4 regions of the Ensifer sp. 1H6 genome follow, and region 3 is predicted to be linked to each of the others. Evidence: riboswitches for the same ligand, from Rfam matches in the RefSeq annotation. Region 3 holds a riboswitch; each other region holds the start of a gene.
The links. A riboswitch is a leader RNA that binds a small molecule or an ion and turns the genes downstream of it on or off. The one in region 3 is predicted to bind cobalamin.

Region 1 (4,730 bases), on a different contig from region 3:
GGCGTAGTCGAGGAACAGGCCGGCATTGTCAGCGCCGCCCTCGGTGAAATAGGCCCAGAGGCGCTGGCGGTCGTCGGCCTCAACGGTCGAAAACGGCTCGAGGCCGGGATCGGGCTTGTCGTCGCCGGGCAGCACCGCGATCTGGAAGCGGTGGGTGACGGCGGCGGCATGCAATGCTTCCAGCACATAACGGAAATAGCTGGCGCCACCGAGCGGCCTGACCACGATGAGTTTTGCATGCCTTGCCGTGCGCTCGACATAGGTGTCGACCGACATCGGGTGCATCAGGTTCATCAGGCTGGCGATGCGCAGGCTCAGCTCCCCGTCGCGCCGGCCATGGGCCGCCGCGATCGACGAAAGCTCGGTGTCGGCGCCGACAGGAAAAGCACGTCGGCCGGCGTTTGCCCCAGGTCGATCGCCTCGTTGCCGTCGGCGATCGTTCCTTTCTGGGCGAGAAGCAGATGCATGTTTCTGTCCGTTCGAGCAATTCCAGGAAAAGCGTGAAATGGCTTTCCTGGAATTGCGTTGCTTCAAGGAGTTAGGCGAGTGCGGTGATGGCGGCGCGCACCGCAGCTTCGTCCATGTCGTGCAGGCCGATGACGACGAGGCGCGTACCGCGCTTCTCGCCAGCCGCCCAGGCACGGTCGTAATACTGGTCGATGCGGGCGCCAACGGCCTGGATCAGCAGGCGCATCGGCTTGCCGGGCACGTCGGCAAAGCCCTTGAGGCGCAGCACGTCATGCTCTGATATCACGCCCTTGAGGCGATCGATGAAACCTGCCGGATCGGCAATCGCGCCGAGCTCGACGACGAAGCTGTCGAACTCGTCATGAGAGTGCTCCTCGCCGGCCTCATGTTCCATCTCGTGGTGAGACTTGCGGTTGGCGATATCGCTTTCCGTGCCGACGCCGAGGCCGAGCAGGATGGCAGCGGCAACTTCGCCGTTCTTCGCCTCGATCATTGTTGGCTTGCGGTTAGTGCGCGAAGCGACCTCGTCGCGCACGGCCTTGAGGCCGGAGGCGTCGATCAGATCGGTCTTGTTGAGCACGATCAGGTCGGCGGCGGTCAACTGGTCCTCGAACAGTTCCTCGATCGGGCTTTCGTGGTCGAGATTGTCGTCCTCGACACGCAACGCATCGACCTTGTCATGGTCGTCGGCAAAACGGCCGGCGGCAACGGCGGCACTGTCGACCACGGTGACGACGCCATCGACGGTGACTTCGCTGCGGATATCAGGCCAGTTGAAGGCGGCGATCAGCGGCTGCGGCAAAGCGAGGCCCGAGGTTTCAATGATGATATGGTCAGGACGATTTTCGCGCTCGAGCAGCTTGGTCATGGTCGGGATGAAATCATCGGCAACCGTGCAGCAGATGCAGCCATTGGTAAGCTCAATGATATCGTCTTCCGAGCAGGCTTCTGCGCCGCAGCCCTTCAGCACGTCGCCGTCGACGCCGAGATCGCCGAACTCGTTGATGATGAGCGCAATGCGCTTGCCATCGGCGTTCTGCAGCAGATTGCGGATCATCGTCGTCTTGCCGGCACCGAGGAAGCCGGTGATGACGGTCGCCGGGATCTTGCCCTGGTTGGCTCTGGCAGTGGTCATGGATCAACCCTTCATTTTCAGCGGCAATCCGGCCGCGACAAAGTAAACTTCCGCGGATTTCTCCGCAACGATCTGGTGAAGCCGGCCGGCATGGTCGCGGAAATCGCGGACCATGCGGTTCTCGGGCACGATGCCGAGGCCGACTTCGTTGGAAACAAGGATGAGGCGCGCCCGCGCCTCCGGCAGGAAAGCGGCAAGGGCCGCGAACTCTGCCGCCATGTCGCGCCCTTCCATCATCAGGTTGGTGACCCACAGCGTCAGGCAGTCGACGAGCACCACGCGGTTCTCGTCATCGATGCGCGTCAGCAGCGAAACGAGGTCGAGCGGCTCTTCATGCGTCGTCCAGCCTTCGCCGCGCCTTGCCCGGTGATGGTCGATGCGCTCGCGCATCTCGTCGTCCCAGGCACGGCCGGTCGCGACATAGTGCATGCCGAGCCCGGAGGCTTCGACGAGCCTTTCGGAAAAGCTGGATTTGCCGGAACGGGCACCGCCGAGGACCAGAACCGGCCCGGCATGGGAAATGCTCATGTGCGTTGCAGCCTCACGCGCTTGGTCGCGAATTCGAGCGGCAACAGGATTTCACCGCGCCGACGGCGCGTTCGGGAAACGATCGATGAGCCAAGACAACCTCCGTGATGGCGTGGGAAGCGGGCTTCCCTTCGGGCGGAATGCCCCTGTCGGACGGCAGGTCTCCTGGCTCACGGCGTCACGAGCCCACCACATCGCGCCCCGCGTGATCACGCGAAGACCGATGCTTGGGCCCGAACGGCCCGCCTCACCTTCCCGGCGTTTTCTGGTTTCGTGAAAGGCGGACGATTCGTAGAAGAAGAGGCGTCCAACCCGGCTGATCACGAAGCCACGCCAGTGGCTTTTCCGGCTGAATTCCAAACCGCCTTCGATTGCCCCATGCAATCGAAAGGAAGCCGGCTATCAGCCCGATGGCGAACCCTGACCGTTCTACAGTCGCGGGGTCGGCTGCGATAAGGATGCCCGATTTGGGTCCATCCGTCACATTCCCAATTATTCCCCCGCATCGCCACGATCCGGGGAAACCATCCAACGTCAGATGATTAGGAAGCGGGCGCCGCAAAGTCAATCGACGCGTGCGACACGCCACCCGTCGAGATGCGGCGCGCGACAATTTGCCGGCAGCAGGCCGCAAAGGCCACTCCTGCATGTTTTTATCCTTAGATGGTATTCGACCTAAGGATAAAAACATGCAGCAATTCAAAGTGTTACAGCGACCTTTGCGCGTCCAGTAAGACGCGCGGCGCTGTAGTCGACGTCGGAGCGGACGCTCCACGGCAACTGAACTTTATTTTAGCAACGTCAGATATTGCGATAGAGTAGCCGAAAGTCGTTTCGATTATCCGGAAGGCAGATGGAACGCAGGCTCACCGCCGTGATGATTGCCGACGTTTCCGGCTATGGACTGCTCACCCAAGCCGACGAAGAGGGTACGTGTGCCCGCTTTCAGGCCGATCTGCACGGCCTGTTCGAACAAAGGATTGCCGCACATCGCGGGCGGTTGATCAAGACCATGGGCGACGGGTTATTGGTCGAGTTCCAGAGTGTCGTCGAGGCGGTCCGTTGTGCGGTGGAGGTTCAGCGCGCGAAATCCGAAAGCCGCGGCTCCGATCAGGGTCGACTGGAATTCCGCATCGGCATCAATCTTGGCGACGTCATCGTTGAAGGCGACGACATTCACGGCGATGGAGTGATCATTGCCGAGCGCCTGCAGAGCCTCGCCGAACCGGGTGGGATCATCATCTCCGGCACCGCCTACGACCAGGTCGAGAAGCACCTCGATGTCGGCTTCGTCTTTCTCGGCGAACAACGCCTGAAGCATATCGAAAAGCCGGTGCGGACTTACCGGCTGGGGCTGAACGAAGCCCGCCCCGGCAGCGTAAAGGTCGCTGGGCGCCACGCGAAGCGCTGGGCGGCACTCGTTACGTCTGCTGTCGTGCTCGGCGCTGCTGCCGGCGTGGCCTGGTGGCGGCCCTGGGAGTCGCCTGTGGAAACGGTCCAGATACAACCACCGAATCTGACCGCGCCGGACAAGCCGTCGATCGCGGTGCTTCCGTTTGCCAACGTGAGCGACGATCCCAGGCAGGAGTATTTCGCCGATGGCATGACCGATGGCCTTGTCACCGAGCTGGCTCAGGTATCCGGCTTGTTCGTTATCGCGCGTAACTCGACCTTCACCTACAAGGGCAGGGCGGTGACACCCAGGCAGGTGTCCAAGGAACTCGGTGTCCGATACGTCCTCGAAGGCAGTGTGCAGCGTGCCGGAGAACAGCTACGGATCAATGTTCAGCTCATAGATTCTCTCAGCGGCGGCCACGTTTGGGCCGGCAAGTTCGACGGTTCACTTTCCGATGTCTTTGCGCTGCAGGACGAAGTGATGCGCGGCATTGCCGACGCGCTTGCGCTTCGGTTGAATCCTGACGAGCAGATGGCCTTCGGACGCAAGGAAACGACGGTCCCGGCGGCCTTCGATGCGTTCCTGCGCGGCTGGGAGCATCACCGGCGCACGACCCCCGAAGATTTTGCAAAGGCAGTGCCTTTTTTCGAGCAGGCGATTGCGCTCGATCCTGCCTATGGACGAGCCTATGCCGCCGCCGCCATGGTCTACGCGCGCGTCTACCTGTGGCGTTGGCATTATCGGCTTGATATCTCGCGGATCGAAGCTAGAGCCAAGGCGCTACAATTTCTAAGGACCGCGCAGAAACACAAAACAGCGCTCGCCTATCAGGCGGCCGCTCTCCTGTCCGAAGCGGCCTGGCAGCATGCCGATGCGCTCGCCGAACTCAAGGAAGCGATCGCGCTCGAACCCGGCGATTCCTGGAGCTACGCGCTGACGGCCTTCGTGCTGACCTCCGCCGGCCGCCCAGCGGAGGCCCTGCCCTATATCCGTACGGCCATGCGCCTCGATCCGCACTCTCCGTCCTTCTTCATTTACGTTCTTGGACTGACGCAGTTCAGCCTGGAGGATTTCGAGGCGTCGGTGGCTGCGGTGAAGCGCAGCATCGAACTCAATCCTCAGGATGACGGTTCTTTCCTTCTTCTCGCCTCCGCTTACGCGCACCTCGGCCGGAACACGGAAGCGCAGGCAGCGATCACTCGT
Region 2 (4,730 bases), on a different contig from region 3:
TCAAGCTGCGCAAGCGCGTCTTCCACGATTTCCTGAAATGGGACGTGCAGACCGATGGGGAATGGGAGATCGACAATTACGACAAGTCGAATCCGCTCTATATTCTGTCCTATTCGCCGGAGACGGGAAAACTGCGCGGATCGCTGAGATTGCTGCCGACGCTCGGCCCCAACATGCTGGACGATACGTTCCCGATCCTGCTTGGCGACAACCCTGAGATCCGCAGCGCCTCGATCTGGGAATCGAGCCGCTTCTGCATCGACCCGGAGATTTCTCAGGACCGCGCCTCCAACCAGGTGACCGTCGCCGCCGCAGAACTGATGTGCGGTGTCGGCGAACTCGGGCTGGCCTCCGGCATCAGCCATATCGTCACGGTGACCGATGTCTTCCTCGAGCGGATGTTCCGCCGCATGGGTTGCCCCGGCGAGCGCATCGCTGACCCGCACCGGATCGGCTCGGTCTATGCCGTAGCGGTCGCCTGGGAAGTGACGCCGTCGCTGCTCAGCGCCATGAAGGCCGTAGCGGCGATCGAAGGCACGGTTCTTGAACGGCCGATGTCGCTGGAGACGGCACGCGCCGCCTGATCTCTAACGCTCCTTCCGTTCCTCCCACCGGACGGAGCTGTTAACGCAATGCGAGGCTTGTCGTTGCACCGGCGGCGACAAGCCTTATGATAGGGCTGAAACAGGAAGTGCCGACAGCGACCGAACCCGGACAACAAGGGTGGCGCCGTGCGGTTGCAGGAATGGACGTTCGCCCGTGTTCCGGAACATGAAAACCCTAGCCGCGGCGACCTTGCCGCTGCTTCTGGTTCTTGCCGATCAGGCGCTGGCCTCCAGCGTGTGCGACCGCCTGAACACTCGGCTCGCCGAACTGCCCGCCGCCATCGAAACTACGGCCGATACCCGCGATTATGCGAGCGCGATTTCCCGACAGAACATCGAATTGCGCCGGGCGCGCAACGATCGCCGACGCGCCGGCTGCGGCACAGGCAGCGTCGTCGTCTTCAACGGCGGCGACCCGGATATCTGCACAGACATCAACAGTCTGATCGCCGAGATGGAAGACAATCTGCGCATCCTCAAATCGGAGCGCCAGCAGCTGATGTCAGGCGATGGAGACGATACGCGCCGGCGCATCCTCGCCGCCCTCGAGATCAACGGTTGCTATGGTGGCAGCGAGGAATTTGCGACCGCCGACCCGGACGAGCCGGAAACGTACCGCAACATCCTGCGCGATCTGCCGCCGGACGAAAGCTACGGACCAATGCTGCGGGACGGCGAAATGGGCACCTACCCGCCGGAAAGCGGCGTCTATTCCGGCACGCTTCGCACCATGTGCGTGCGCACTTGCGATGGCGCCTTCTTCCCGATCTCGTCCGAGGCAAGCCCTGTGGACTTCGCCCGCGACGAGCAGGCCTGCCGCGCCCGCTGCCCGGGTGCCGAAACAGAACTATTTTTCCACGACCTGGCGACCGAGGAGAGCGACCAGATGGTCTCCGCCTCGACGGGACGCCCCTATAAAGAACTGCCAAACGCCTTTGCCTATCGGACGCGCGGCGTCGGCAAGCCGGGCATTTGCGGTTGCCAGATTCCAAAGATCGCGACGACGCCCAAGGCTTCCAGTGGCAACACTGGCAACAGCGAATCGTCGATCATCGTCATCGAGGGCAAGAAGGAAGCGGCCGCCCCTACCGCCAAGGCGGCTGCGGAGGAGCGCCCCTACGATCCCGCCAAGAGCAAGGTGCGGGTCATCGGGCCGACGTTCCTTCCCCAGGAGGAAACGTCGATCGACCTTCGCCATCCGAAGGGTCCGGGCTACCAGCCGGTTCAGAGCAACTGATCGCAGCGTCTGCCTTTCGGCAGGTTCCCCAGCCTTCCTCGAACACCAGCTCCTCCAGCGGCAGCCGCTGGCGCCAGCCCTTAACCGCAAGTTCCGGCTCCTGGTAAAGGCGATCGACATATCCGAGGCAAAGCCAGGCGACGATCACGACATGATCGGGAATGCCGAGGATCGCCTTGATCTCATTTTCATGAAAGATACTGACCCAGCCGACACCAACGCCTTCGGCGCGCGCCGCAAGCCAGAGGTTCTGCACGGCACAGACGGTGGAATAGAGATCCATCTGCGGGTTATGGGTGCGCCCGAGAACGACCGCTCCACCGCGCGTGCGGTCGCAGGTGACGCAGATGCTCAAGGGTGCCTTGCGGATCCCCTCCAGCTTCAGGGAGCGGTATTTCGCTTGGCGGTCGCCATCGAACATCAATGCCGCTTCGTCGTTGGCGCGGGAAAAGGCCTGCCATACCCGCTCGCGGGTTTCGGCCTGCCGGACCACGACGAAATTCCACGGTTGCATGAAACCCACCGATGGCGCCCGGTGCGCAGCATTGAGCAGGCGCATCACCACATCGTCAGGCAAGGGTTCGGCCAGGAACTGATCCCGCACGTCCCGGCGCGTTTCGATGGCTCGATAGACGGCTTCGCGCTCGTCGGATGAAAAGGCCTCTGCAGCCGCAAGGCCGCCATTAGCGTCAGTCAGCATCGTTCGATCCCCAACAATGCACAACCTTCCGCCGTCCGCGCGGATATCGGTCTATCTTGCCAGGCCGGTCTTCTGACTTCGGATCAACCGGCCGCCTCACCTTCCCAGATCACATGAAGATCCAGTGGCAAGATCTTGAGCAAGCTCAAAATCCCTAGAGGCAGTCGTCCCCGTCACAGCGTTGGGCACGTTCCGGAATAACACCGGATTCCCGATTCTCCCGCGTTGCGGGCACCTGACGGCGTCATAAGGGCACAGCCCACAGGGAATGACAAGCAAGTCCGGCGTCGCTTGCCGGTCACTCCACAGGGCCTCGCGACAGCGTCAGATGTCAGAGCGGCGCGACCGGATGCGGCGAGCCGTCATAGCCGCCCCACACCGACTGGTCGAAGCAGATGACCGACCCCGTCATCAGGCCGGACTCATCCGACGAGAGATAGGCGCAGGCACGCGCGACTTCCTTGGGGTCGACAAGCCGACCGAAGGGTTGGCTGGCGGCCGCCTTTTCGAGCCAGTCGTCTGCCGCCCCATGAAATTCGCGCTGGATGCGGTCTTCCCCTTCGGACGCCATCCAGCCGATATTGAGGCCATTGACGCGAATGCGGTTGCGCAGCAGCGCATAGGAGGTGTTCTTGGTCAGCGTCTCCAGCGCCCCCTTCGACGAGCAATAGGCGGCGATAAACGGCTGACCGGCCATCGCCGACATCGAGCCAATATTGACGATGGTGCCCTGCGTGCCCTCCCGCCGCATCAGCTTTACCGCTTCCTGCATCAGGAAGAACGGTGCGCGCACATTGACAGCGAACATCCGGTCGAACAGTTCGGGGCTGGTGTCCAGGATGGTGCCGCGATCGGTGATCGCCGCCGCATTGACCAGCGCATCGACGCGCCCGAATGTGGCGTCGCAGGCGCTGACGACCTTGCGCGCGTCCTCGACCTTTTCGAGGTCTGCCTCGACATAAAGTACCTGCGCGCCGGTTGCCTTGCGGATCTGCTCGGCCTTCGCTTCGCCCTTGGCAACGTTGCGTCCACAGATGACGACACCTTTAGCCCCACGTTCCGCAAACAGGTTGGCGATCGTTGCGCCCAGCCCCTGCGTCCCGCCGGTGACGATGGCGATCTTGCCGTCGAGACGGCCATATTGCTCGGTCATGAAAGTCCTCCCAGAATTGAAAGTGAGATGAAAACAGGGCGACCGGCCCCCGCCGCAGAACGCCGGGGACCGGAAAGATCGATTCTGCCGTTCAGCTCAGCTTGCGCTGTGCCTGCTCGCCAAGCGCGCTTCTGAAATCCGCATCGCTCCACCTGCCTGCCAGCGCCTCATGCATCAGTTGCGCCTGGGTCTTCGGCGCGAGACCGCCCAGCGGCGGATCGCGATCGAGATTGGTCGGGAAGGAATAGCCCTCGGCACAGGACGCAATCGCATTGGCCGCCTCATCGGCCGAAAGCGTGCCGGATGCCACGAGTGCGGTCAGCGCCGGGTAGAGGGCTGCACTCATCCTGGCGCGATCGACGGTCTCCATCGCCCTCCCGAAGGCCGAGGAGACCTGGAGCAGGTTGGCGACGCGCTTGATATCAGTCGAATGATTGCTGCCGGCCGCATGGAAGAGAGCCGGGTTGAAGAAGACGACATCGCCCTTTTCCAACGGCAGCTGCACGTGATGCTGGTCGAAATAGGCCCGGAACTCCGGACGTTTCAACGCGAGATAGCCGGGCACGTAGGTCTGGCTATAGGGAAGGAAAAGCGTTGGACCGCTCTCGATCGGCATGTCGCAATGGGCAACGGCACCTTGCAACGTCAGCACCGGCGACAGCCTGTGCACATGAACAGGATACTGCTCGATGACATCAGAGGTCTGGAATCCCAGATGATAGTCGCGATGGGCCGCCTGCGACGCGCCGCCGGGATTGACGCGATTGACCTGCGCCGTCAGCTGGTAGTTCGGACCAAGCCAGGCTTCGCTGACGAGCGCGATGATGGCGTTGGCGTAATAGGCGGCAAAGTTCTCAGGGCTTTTCAGGCAGTGTTTTTCGAGCGAATTCCAGATCCTGTCGTTAGCGCCGGGCTTGGCAAAGTGGTCGCCGCCGCCACTGTTGGTGCGGTGTTGCTCGTCGATGATGGCGTCAAAGATGCCGCTGGCCGCATCGATGACTGATGTGTCGGCATAGGCGTGCTTGAACACCGCCA
Region 3 (4,730 bases):
TCGACCCGCGTTCGACCGCGATGCGGTTCGAGGCGCGGATGGCGTGGTAGGTCACCGTGTAGAAATAGATATTGGTGAAGTCGATGCCTTCTTGCGAACCGTAATAGACGCGTTCGCGGGCGAGATAGCCGTGCAGGTTCATCTGGCCGAGGCCGATCGCATGGCTGTCGTCATTGCCCTTCTCGACGGAGGGAACCGAGGCGATATGGCTCATGTCGGAGACCGCGGTCAGCGCCCGGATCGATGTCTCGATCGTCTTGCCGAAATCGGACGAATCCATCGCGGCGGCGATATTCAGCGAGCCGAGATTGCAGGAGATGTCCTTGCCCAGGTGCTTGTAGGACAGGTCGTCATTGTACTCGCTGGCTTCGCTGACCTGGAGGATTTCTGAGCAGAGGTTGCTCATGGTGATGCGGCCGGCGATCGGGTTGGCGCGGTTCACCGTGTCTTCGAACATGATGTAGGGATAGCCCGACTCGAACTGGATTTCGGCCAGCACCTGGAAGAACTCGCGCGCCTTGATCTTCTTCTTGCGGATCCGGCTGTCGGCGACCATTTCCCGGTATTTTTCCGTGACCGAGATGTCGGTGAAGGCAACGCCGTAGACACGCTCCACGTCATAGGGCGAGAACAGGTACATGTCCTCGTTGTTCTTGGCGAGTTCGAAGGTGATGTCGGGAACGACGACGCCCAGCGACAGCGTCTTGATACGGATCTTCTCGTCGGCGTTCTCCCGCTTGGTGTCGAGGAAACGCATGATGTCGGGGTGGTGGGCGTTGAGATAGACGGCGCCGGCACCCTGGCGGGCGCCAAGCTGGTTGGCGTAGGAGAACGAATCCTCCAGCAGCTTCATCACGGGAATGATGCCGGACGACTGGTTTTCGATCTGCTTGATCGGGGCGCCGGCCTCGCGGATGTTGGTGAGCGACAGCGCCACGCCGCCGCCGCGCTTCGACAATTGTAGCGCCGAATTAATGCCGCGCGCGATACTCTCCATGTTGTCCTCGACCCTGAGCAGAAAGCAGGAGACGAGCTCGCCGCGCTGCCTCTTGCCGGCGTTGAGGAAGGTCGGGGTCGCAGGCTGGAAGCGACCGGAGATGATCTCGTCGACCATGTCGCGCGCCAGCGCCTCGTCGCCGCGCGCCAGCGTCAGCGCCACCATGCAGACCCGGTCCTCGTAGCGCTCGAGGTAGCGCTTCCCGTCGAAGGTCTTCAGCGTGTAGCTGGTGTAATATTTGAAGGCGCCGAGAAAGGTCGGGAAACGGAACTTCTTGTCATAGGAGTGATCGAACAGGTCGCGCACGAAGTTGAACGAATACTGGTCGAGAATCTCCTGCTCGTAGTAGCCCTCGGTGACGAGGTAATCGAGTTTTTCGCGCAGGTTATGGAAGAACACAGTGTTCTGGTTGACGTGCTGCAGGAAGTACTGCTTTGCCGCCAACCGGTCCTTGTCGAGCTGTATCCGGCCGTCCTCGTCATAGAGGTTCAGCATGGCGTTCAGCGCGTGGTAATCGAGCGCCGATTCCGTCGCCTTCAAGGGGCGTTCGAGTGTTGAGACGTCCAAAATCGTTCCATCCCGTTTTTGACATTGGCGACGTCCTCATCGGTTCCCAACAGTTCGAACCGGTAGAGATAGGGCACCTGGCACTTGGCCGAGATCACGTCGCCGGCGATCCCGTAGGTCGCGCCGAAATTGCTGTTGCCCGCGGCAATCACGCCGCGGATGTGGGAGCGGTTGTCCGCATTGTTGAGGAAGCGGATCACTTGTTTGGGCACGGCACCCCGACCGTCGTCGCCGCAATAGGTCGGGACGACGAGCACATAGGGTTCGTGCACGTCGAGCGGCGCGTCAGTCGTGCTGACGGGAATGCGTCTGGCGCGCAGGCCGACCTTGCCGACGAAGCGATGGGTGTTTTCCGAGCGGGTAGAAAAATAGACGATCAGCCCCATCGCGCCGTACCTCGGCTTCAGGACAGCGCGCTGATCTTGTCGGGGCGGAAGCCTGCCCAGTGCTCCGGACCGGCGATGACGACGGGAACCTGCATGTAGCCAAGGCCCTTGACCGTCTCGAACGCGTCCTGGTCGACCGAAATGTCGATCACCTCGTAGTTGACGCCCTGGCGGTCGAGCGCGCGATAGGTTGCGGTGCACTGGACGCAGGCGGGCTTGCTGTAGACGGTGACGTTCATTTCTTCCTCGTTTGGTCGGCTGGATCTGGGCATGAAAAGGCATGCGGATACGCACAAGCGATCCGGCGAAATGCAGGACTGGCAGGATGACCGCTTGCTCGGGTCGAGAAGACCCGGGCGCGGTTGTTCGTCAGATTCGCGGCTTCCCGCGCCTCTTCATTGGCGAATGATAGGAATTCGATGACGCGGACATGACTTCACCCCGAAGTTGAAGACGGCGCTTCCGGGGAGACGTCGAGACGATCAGGCAGGTTTCATCCTGCCCCATGCACACCTCTGACCTCTCCGGACACCCCGCCCGTGGACGTTTATCGATCGAGGCAGGTCTCCTGGCTCACGGGTCGGTGCTTCTGTCCGGACCTTCCCGAAGCATCATGCTTCAGTGGCCGAATGCTGGACAGTTGCTCGCCGTTTACAGTTGCGGGGGCAGCCACGGCTTAGCCAAGCGAAATCGCTACGACGGCACCGTATTCCCATCTTCGCTCCCAATCCTTGCGAATCGGGAGAACCTCGAACACTAGATATAGTATATGTCGGGAAAATTGCGTCAATAGGTTCCATGTCGAAGCCACCTGGGAGGCGGACAATATTTTTTCGGGTGTGGATAGCGGGGAGTAAACGACAAGTGTCGGCGAAGCCTGTGGATGGCGGCACACTCATCTCGTGAGTGCCGCCAGTTGGGAACGTGACCGTGCCATTCAGATCGTGAGCGCCGGTCGAAGCTTTTGCGGCCCAGGACTTGATATTCACAGGGCCCGCGATGGGTCCGCGCCATCGGTGCGATCTTACCGGCATCAGGTGTGGCACGATGTTGGCGTTCGAAGCGAGCTGGGGAGATAAGGTTGTGTTAGTCTCCGCGCTCTCGCTTCGGGTGCGGTCAGGTGCTATGGCGAGTGCGGGCAGACGATCGTGAAGTGTAGGGCATGCGCTTCCTGGCGTTCAAGGCTGGCCCCAGCTTGTAGGGTTTGTTCTGTGACTGAAAGAAGCATCGTCAGGCAATATTTCTTTTTGGCCGGGCTGGCTGTTGTGTGCAGCATTCCTGCTCCCGCTTACGCCTCTCAAAATAATGACTTTTTTGGCCCAATGCGTGGTGAAGTCTTACATTTTGTACCCTTTCCAGAGTATATTGGAATTGGTCTAAGTGGCGGATCATTAAATCAAAGAGACGTGGCATTCTCTGTCATAAAATTGCTAGCCGTTGCGGCGAGAGTTGATACGAGACCAGAAACGAAACTTGGGAAGAGTTCAATTAGTATAATTTTTGAAAATAAAATTATTGTCAGCGGGAAAATAGACTATAAAAAATTGGCCTCGTTCCATTTCGATGGGGATGTCAAGAGTATTTTGGATGGTTCTGCGAATGCCGGTTCTGGCGACTGCGCATCCTATATCAATTTCTCAGAGGACGGACTATTCGATAGAGGGCTCGTTATAGCGAACGATGATGTAAGAGAATTGGAGCTAGCGACTTGTGTTGCCGATGCGCAAGCTCACGTGTTTGGAGTCAGCACGCGAAGTTCTAACAACAAGGATTTTTCCCGCTTCCTGACAAGGATAATGAATCTTGTTGAACAGAAGTGGAAGTGCCTCGACGCAGGGATAACGGAAGCAACGTGCAAGTTTGTGGATGGACCGGGCGAGTAAATAGAGGCGACGCCGTCGAGGTGTAATTTGCTTGAGATATCGGCATGGCTCGATGGCGGGTTCATAATGCCTCTGAGGTAGCCTTCGATCAAATTTCATTGCCCGTTTGTCCAAGGCTGCACCCAGGTGGCAGGCGCCGGGGGTTCCCCCGGCGCCGTCTCGATAGTGCTGTCGCCCATCATGCGTTTGCGGCTTCTCGCCGGGCGGCAGCAAAGGATCGCCGCAGCGCTTGCGCCGCCTGCACCATGTTGACGAGTGCCGGGCGAACTTCCTCCCACCGCCTTGTTTTCAGACCACAATCCGGATTGACCCAGATCTGCGCCGGCGTCAGACCGTCGGTCGCCTGTTCGATCAGATGCACCATCTCGTTGACAGTGGGTACCCGCGGCGAGTGGATGTCGTAGACGCCGGGGCCGATCTCGTTCGGATAGGCCTGATCGATAAAGGCGCCGAGCAACTCCATCTTCGAGCGCGAGGTTTCGATGGAGATGACATCGGCATCCATTGCCGCAATCGCCGCCATGATGTCGTTGAACTCCGAGTAGCACATGTGGGTGTGGATCTGGGTTTCGTCACCGACGCCGGAGGCGCTGATGCGGAAGCACCCGACCGCCCAGTCGAGATAGGCCTTTCGATCGGCCTGTCTCAGTGGCAGTCCCTCGCGCAGCGCCGGTTCGTCGATCTGGATCACGGCGATACCGGCCGTTTCCAGGTCGGTGACTTCGTCGCGCAGCGCCAGTGCGATCTGCCGGCATACGATCGACCGGGGCAGGTCGTCGCGCACGAACGACCATTGCAGCATCGTCACCGGGCCGGTGAGCATGCCCTTCATCGGCTTGTCCGTCAGCGACTGCGCATAGGTTGCCCAATCGACCGTCATCGGGTTCGGGCGCGAGA
Region 4 (4,730 bases), on a different contig from region 3:
CCGCGCCGTGCGGCTGGCGGCCGCGGCCAGCCGCTGACGGGTCGTCGCGGAAAGAACACGCTCCCCGCGACCATCAAGCATTGTCAGGCTTCGATCTGTACATCTCCAAGCGGCCGCGAGCAGCAGGCGAGGATGTAGCCCTCATCGATTTCGTCGTCGAGAATACCTCCGTTGTGGTTCATCTCGACCTCGCCGGCGACTTTCATCACCCGGCACGTACCGCAGATGCCGCCTTCACAGGCCGCACCGATCCTGACGCCGTTGGCCCGCGCCGCCTGCAGGATCGTCTGGCCGGGCTTGGCCTCGATCTCCTTGCCGCTCATGGTGAAGACCACCTTGGCGCCTTGCGCTTCGGCGTCGGCTGCCGCCCCTGCCCTGACTGCTATCTCCTCGGCTGCCGGTGCTGCCGCCGGCTGGAAGCTTTCCTCGTGATAGCGGCTCATGTCGAAACCGGCCGCCTTCAGCAACTCGCGCACGCCGCGCATGAACGGCTCCGGACCGCAGCAAAACACTGTGCGCTCCATGAAGTCGGGTGCAAGCAGCGGCAGCTTGGCGCCGTCGATGCGGCCGCGCAGCCCGTGCCATCCGTGCCTTGACTCATGCCCCTCGACCACGAAGCCGAGGTTTAGCCCGGACATCTGGCGCGCCAGCACTTCCAGTTCCGAGCGGAACAGAAGGTCGTCTGGCCGGCGGGCGCAGGAAATGAAGGTGACGTCGGTCTCGGGAACGCAGTCCGCCATCCAGCGCGTCATCGACATCATCGGCGTGACGCCGGAGCCTGCCGATATGAAGAGATATTTTTCGCCGGGATGGCGCACGAAGCTGAAATCGCCGAGCGGACCGAACGCCTTCAGCCGCATGCCGGGCTTCAGGTGATCGAACATCCAGCGCGTGCCGATGCTATCGGCTTGCGCCTTGACGGTGACGGCGATCGACAACGGCCGGGAGGGCGTCGACGACAGCGTGTAGGTGCGCATGACCGGCTCGTCGGCGACCGGCAGCTCGAGCGTGACGAACTGCCCAGGCAGATAGCGGAACCAGGCCGGCTTTTCCGCCCGGAAGGTAAAGGTCATCACATCGGCGGTCTCGATCACGGCCGATGTGCATTCGAGCATGTTCTGCCTGTCGATCCAGACATGAAGCTCGTCGAAATGATGGAACGAGGATGCCATCTGCATGTCAGGCGACCCGGGAAAGCGGAGCAGCCTCGCCCTGCAGGCGCTGTTCCATGAACTTGCAATACCACTCGACGAACTGCATCACGCCGCCTTCGTGTTCGGGCGAATAGGGGCCTGACTGGTAGGCCGGCGAGCGAATACCAAAGGCGTTCTCCTCGACGATCTGGCGGTCCTGATCGTTGGTCTCGGTCCAGACATGCGTCAGTTGCTCGAGATTGTAGTCGACGCCTTCAACCGCGTCCTTGTTGACCAGCCACTTGGTCGTCACCTGCGTCAGCTCCGGGCCGAGCGGCAGGACGCGGAAGGTGATGGCGTGGTCGGCCAGCACATGGTTCCAGGTCGAGGGATAATGGAAGAGCAGGAGCGTGCCGATATGCTTCTGGCTAACGTCTGCCGACAGTTGCCGCCGCACGGCGCGGGCGCCGGACATGGTGTAGCTCTCGGCGTCGTCGATCAACGGCATGCGCGCCGAGCGGAACTGGCCGGTCTCGGACATCCGGAACTCGCTCGGCAGTCCGGCTGCTTCGCATTTCGCCCAATGCGCGGCAATGACGGGATCATCCTTGGCGCCCTGCACACCGGTCGCCGTCGGCGCTTCGGGATAGGTGCGGCAAAGTTCGGGGTGGTTGGCGGCACAATGGTAGCACTCCCGGTTGTTTTCCCAGACGAGTTTCCAGTTGCCCTTTTCGATGATCGTGCTTTCGAAGGCGACCTTGGTTTCACCCAGGCGGTGCGGCGCAAGATAGGGCGCGACCATGTCGCGGAACGGGCCGAAATCCATCGGCTGCTCGGACAGGTTGATGAAGATGTAACCGCCGACGGTCTCGCAGTGGATCGGCTTCAGGCCGTGGGCCGCCTTGTCGAAATCCTCGCCCATCTGGCGGGCAAAGAGCAGCGCGCCGTCGAGCTCATAGGTCCATTGGTGATAGGGACAGACGAGCTTGGCCGAAGAGCCCTTGTGCTGCGCGCAGACGCGAGAACCGCGATGACGGCAGGAATTGTGCAGGGCGCGGATCGTGCCCTGTCGGTCGCGAACGATAATGACAGGATAATCGCCGACCTGGACGGTGAAATAGTTACCGGCACGCGGGATCTCGCAGTCGTGGCCGATGAACAACCAGTCCTTGTACCAGATGCTTTCGAGATCCTGCCTGTAGTAGTCGGGGTCGATGTAGAAGGCCCGGTCGAGGCTGTAGCCGTCGCGTCGACCCTTCAGCTTGCGGAGCATATCGCCCTTGATGTCCATGTCCTGTCCTCGTTCGCCTTGTTTCGGAGAGGCAGGACTGGAACCCGCACGGGCGCATTGCCTGTGCGATGACGGCTCCGATCCGGCTGCCCGCCGCAACCCGTTACGGTCTGTTCGCGTCAAGGCTGGTTTCCGGGCTCAGGAGCCGTCCGCAAGGACCAGCCCGGCGCCTTCCCGGACGGAACCGTCCAGTGGCTTTGTGCCGTGGCTTTCGCTCCACCACCGTTGCGGGGGCAGCGCCGGGTTTTGACCGGCTTCCCAATTCTCCGCCTTCCCTAAAAGACAGCACCTTGAGTAGGCATATCTAATCGCGGAAGCCATCGTCGTAGCTGCCGATTAACGACATCCGATTCCAGAAAGACGACACAGCACATCAAGCGCACCAAACGCCCTGTGATTGATCATTTTTCATTGTAAACAATAGGATAGCTCAAGGATTGAGCAATTGTCGCTTTTTCCGGCAAGGCTTGCGAGAAAGCGCGGATCCTTCGCCATTTTGCGACATGTCTTCCCGTGACGCGGGGCAAGGCCCACCGACGCGAGTGAAATCTTCCATTAACCATAATGCATTAGCGTCGCCTGACGGAGAAACCGGCCGAACCGGCAAACAGCGCATTGAAGTTCATGGCAAAGCTCAAATACTACGACGCCGCAGCCGAGAAGCTGCCAACGATCGCTCCGAAGACAGCGGTCCACACCGAGTTCCTGCGCACCGGCCGCATAGAAAGGCGTCAATGGTCGCAGCGCGAGCGGCGTTATCTGAGCTATGACGAGGTTGCCGAGCGCACCGCCCACAAGCTGACGACCGCCGGCGAAACGACGCACAAGCGGATGAACGGCTTCCATACCTCGATCCAGTTTCCCAAGATGATCTTCCACCGCACGCTCACCGGTCGGCCGCATCTCGGCTATTGCCATGTCACGGCGGCGAGAACACATCTCGCCCCGTCCAAGGACGTCACCTGGTCGTTCTATTTCGCCAACTTCTTCTGTGACCTCGGCGACGAGAAACACTTCTTCGAACGCATCCAGACCGGCTATTCCCGAATGTACTTCGCCGTTGCCATCGAGCCCGATGCGCCAGAGGGGCAGATGACCATCAATCGCAGCGTTCGCGACAACGGGCTGCTCTTTCGTACCGACGACCCGAAAGTCGCGCTCAAGAACGTGCTGATGCTCGGCGCGCGCGACGAGGCATTGAAGCGCATCATTCGCAGCCTCTGAAGCGCAGACCCGGTTGCCTGAAGAAAATCGTTCTGTTTTCACCGTGGCTCCTTTAAGGAAGCCTCGGAAAGGGAAACGGAAGCGACATGGCCGAAATCATCGATACACGGACCGAGCCGGAACGGGCGATCGAGCGTGCCTGTGCGGTGCTTGCCGAAGGCGAGCCCGTCGCGATTCCGACCGAGACGGTCTACGGCCTGGCAGCGGACGCCACCAATCCCGATGCGATCAGCCGTATTTATGAGATGAAGGGGCGTCCACGCTTCAACCCACTGATATCGCATGTGTCAGACATGGCGATGGCTGAAGCCCATGTGACATTCGATTCGTTGTCGCGGCGCCTGGCCGAAGCGTTCTGGCCCGGCCCGCTGACGTTGATCCTGCCCCAGCGCACAACAAGCACCGTGCACGCGCTTGCCTCGGCCGGCCTCGACACGCTCGGCATCCGCATGCCTGATGGCTTTTCACGTCGGGTGATTGCCCGCTTCGGCCGCCCGCTCGCCGCACCGAGCGCCAATACGTCGGGCAAGATCAGTCCCACAAGCGCTGCCCATGTGGAAGCCGATCTCGGGCCGCGCCTCAAGCTCATTCTCGACGCCGGCTCTGCGGAGATCGGGCTTGAATCGACGATCATCAAGGTCGAGGACGGCGCGCTGCGCCTGCTGCGTCCGGGCGGTCTCGACGTCTTCGAAATCGAAAGGCTGACCGGCCTTACCGTCTCGAGGCCGCAGAGCGCCGGAGCGACTATCGAGGCCCCGGGCATGCTCGCCTCGCACTACGCGCCGGGCGCAGCTGTCCGGCTCGACGCCGCCGACGTGCGTCCGGGAGAAGCGCTGATCCGGTTCGGCAATGCGTCGCTCCCCGGCGAAGAGCACGCCGCGATCGTACTCGACCTCAGCCCGGCAGGCAGCCTGCGCGAGGCAGCTGCCAATCTTTTCGACTATATGAAGAGGGCGGATGCCAGCGGCTCCGCAACCATCGCCTTCGGCCCCATCCCTTCGGAAGGGTTGGGAGAGGCGATCCTCGACCGGCTGCAGCGTGCTGCCGCCCCCAGAGACTGACCGACAGGCACTTTTACAGCG

Region 1: linked by a shared signal. The riboswitch ahead of cobU (bifunctional adenosylcobinamide kinase/adenosylcobinamide-phosphate guanylyltransferase) and the one ahead of nrdH (glutaredoxin-like protein NrdH) in region 3 are both predicted to bind cobalamin.
Region 2: linked by a shared signal. The riboswitch ahead of bluB (5,6-dimethylbenzimidazole synthase) and the one ahead of nrdH (glutaredoxin-like protein NrdH) in region 3 are both predicted to bind cobalamin.
Region 4: linked by a shared signal. The riboswitch ahead of BKP54_RS11440 (aromatic ring-hydroxylating dioxygenase subunit alpha) and the one ahead of nrdH (glutaredoxin-like protein NrdH) in region 3 are both predicted to bind cobalamin.

Annotation. Positions count from the first base shown of each region.
Region 1 covers NZ_MOAI01000032.1:26,467-31,196, forward strand. Annotated here, with positions in the region: partial or broken gene cobN (cobaltochelatase subunit CobN) at 1-467, opposite strand, end outside; gene cobW (cobalamin biosynthesis protein CobW) at 539-1,603, opposite strand; gene cobU (bifunctional adenosylcobinamide kinase/adenosylcobinamide-phosphate guanylyltransferase) at 1,607-2,131, opposite strand; cobalamin riboswitch at 2,269-2,675, opposite strand; gene BKP54_RS28390 (adenylate/guanylate cyclase domain-containing protein) at 2,985-4,730, shown strand, end outside.
Region 2 covers NZ_MOAI01000002.1:214,083-218,812, forward strand. Annotated here, with positions in the region: gene BKP54_RS03875 (acyl-homoserine-lactone synthase) at 1-584, shown strand, start outside; gene BKP54_RS03880 (DUF2865 domain-containing protein) at 772-1,842, shown strand; gene bluB (5,6-dimethylbenzimidazole synthase) at 1,751-2,542, opposite strand; cobalamin riboswitch at 2,587-2,796, opposite strand; gene BKP54_RS03890 (SDR family oxidoreductase) at 2,874-3,695, opposite strand; gene BKP54_RS03895 (phytanoyl-CoA dioxygenase family protein) at 3,787-4,730, opposite strand, start outside.
Region 3 covers NZ_MOAI01000009.1:98,375-103,104, forward strand. Annotated here, with positions in the region: gene nrdE (class 1b ribonucleoside-diphosphate reductase subunit alpha) at 1-1,564, opposite strand, end outside; gene nrdI (class Ib ribonucleoside-diphosphate reductase assembly flavoprotein NrdI) at 1,534-1,950, opposite strand; gene nrdH (glutaredoxin-like protein NrdH) at 1,968-2,189, opposite strand; cobalamin riboswitch at 2,491-2,717, opposite strand; gene BKP54_RS35050 (hypothetical protein) at 3,162-3,833, shown strand; gene metE (5-methyltetrahydropteroyltriglutamate--homocysteine S-methyltransferase) at 4,012-4,730, opposite strand, start outside.
Region 4 covers NZ_MOAI01000008.1:7,192-11,921, forward strand. Annotated here, with positions in the region: gene BKP54_RS11430 (GH25 family lysozyme) at 1-37, shown strand, start outside; gene BKP54_RS11435 (hybrid-cluster NAD(P)-dependent oxidoreductase) at 84-1,178, opposite strand; gene BKP54_RS11440 (aromatic ring-hydroxylating dioxygenase subunit alpha) at 1,180-2,424, opposite strand; cobalamin riboswitch at 2,530-2,732, opposite strand; gene BKP54_RS11445 (DUF6656 family protein) at 3,049-3,648, shown strand; gene BKP54_RS11450 (L-threonylcarbamoyladenylate synthase) at 3,735-4,709, shown strand.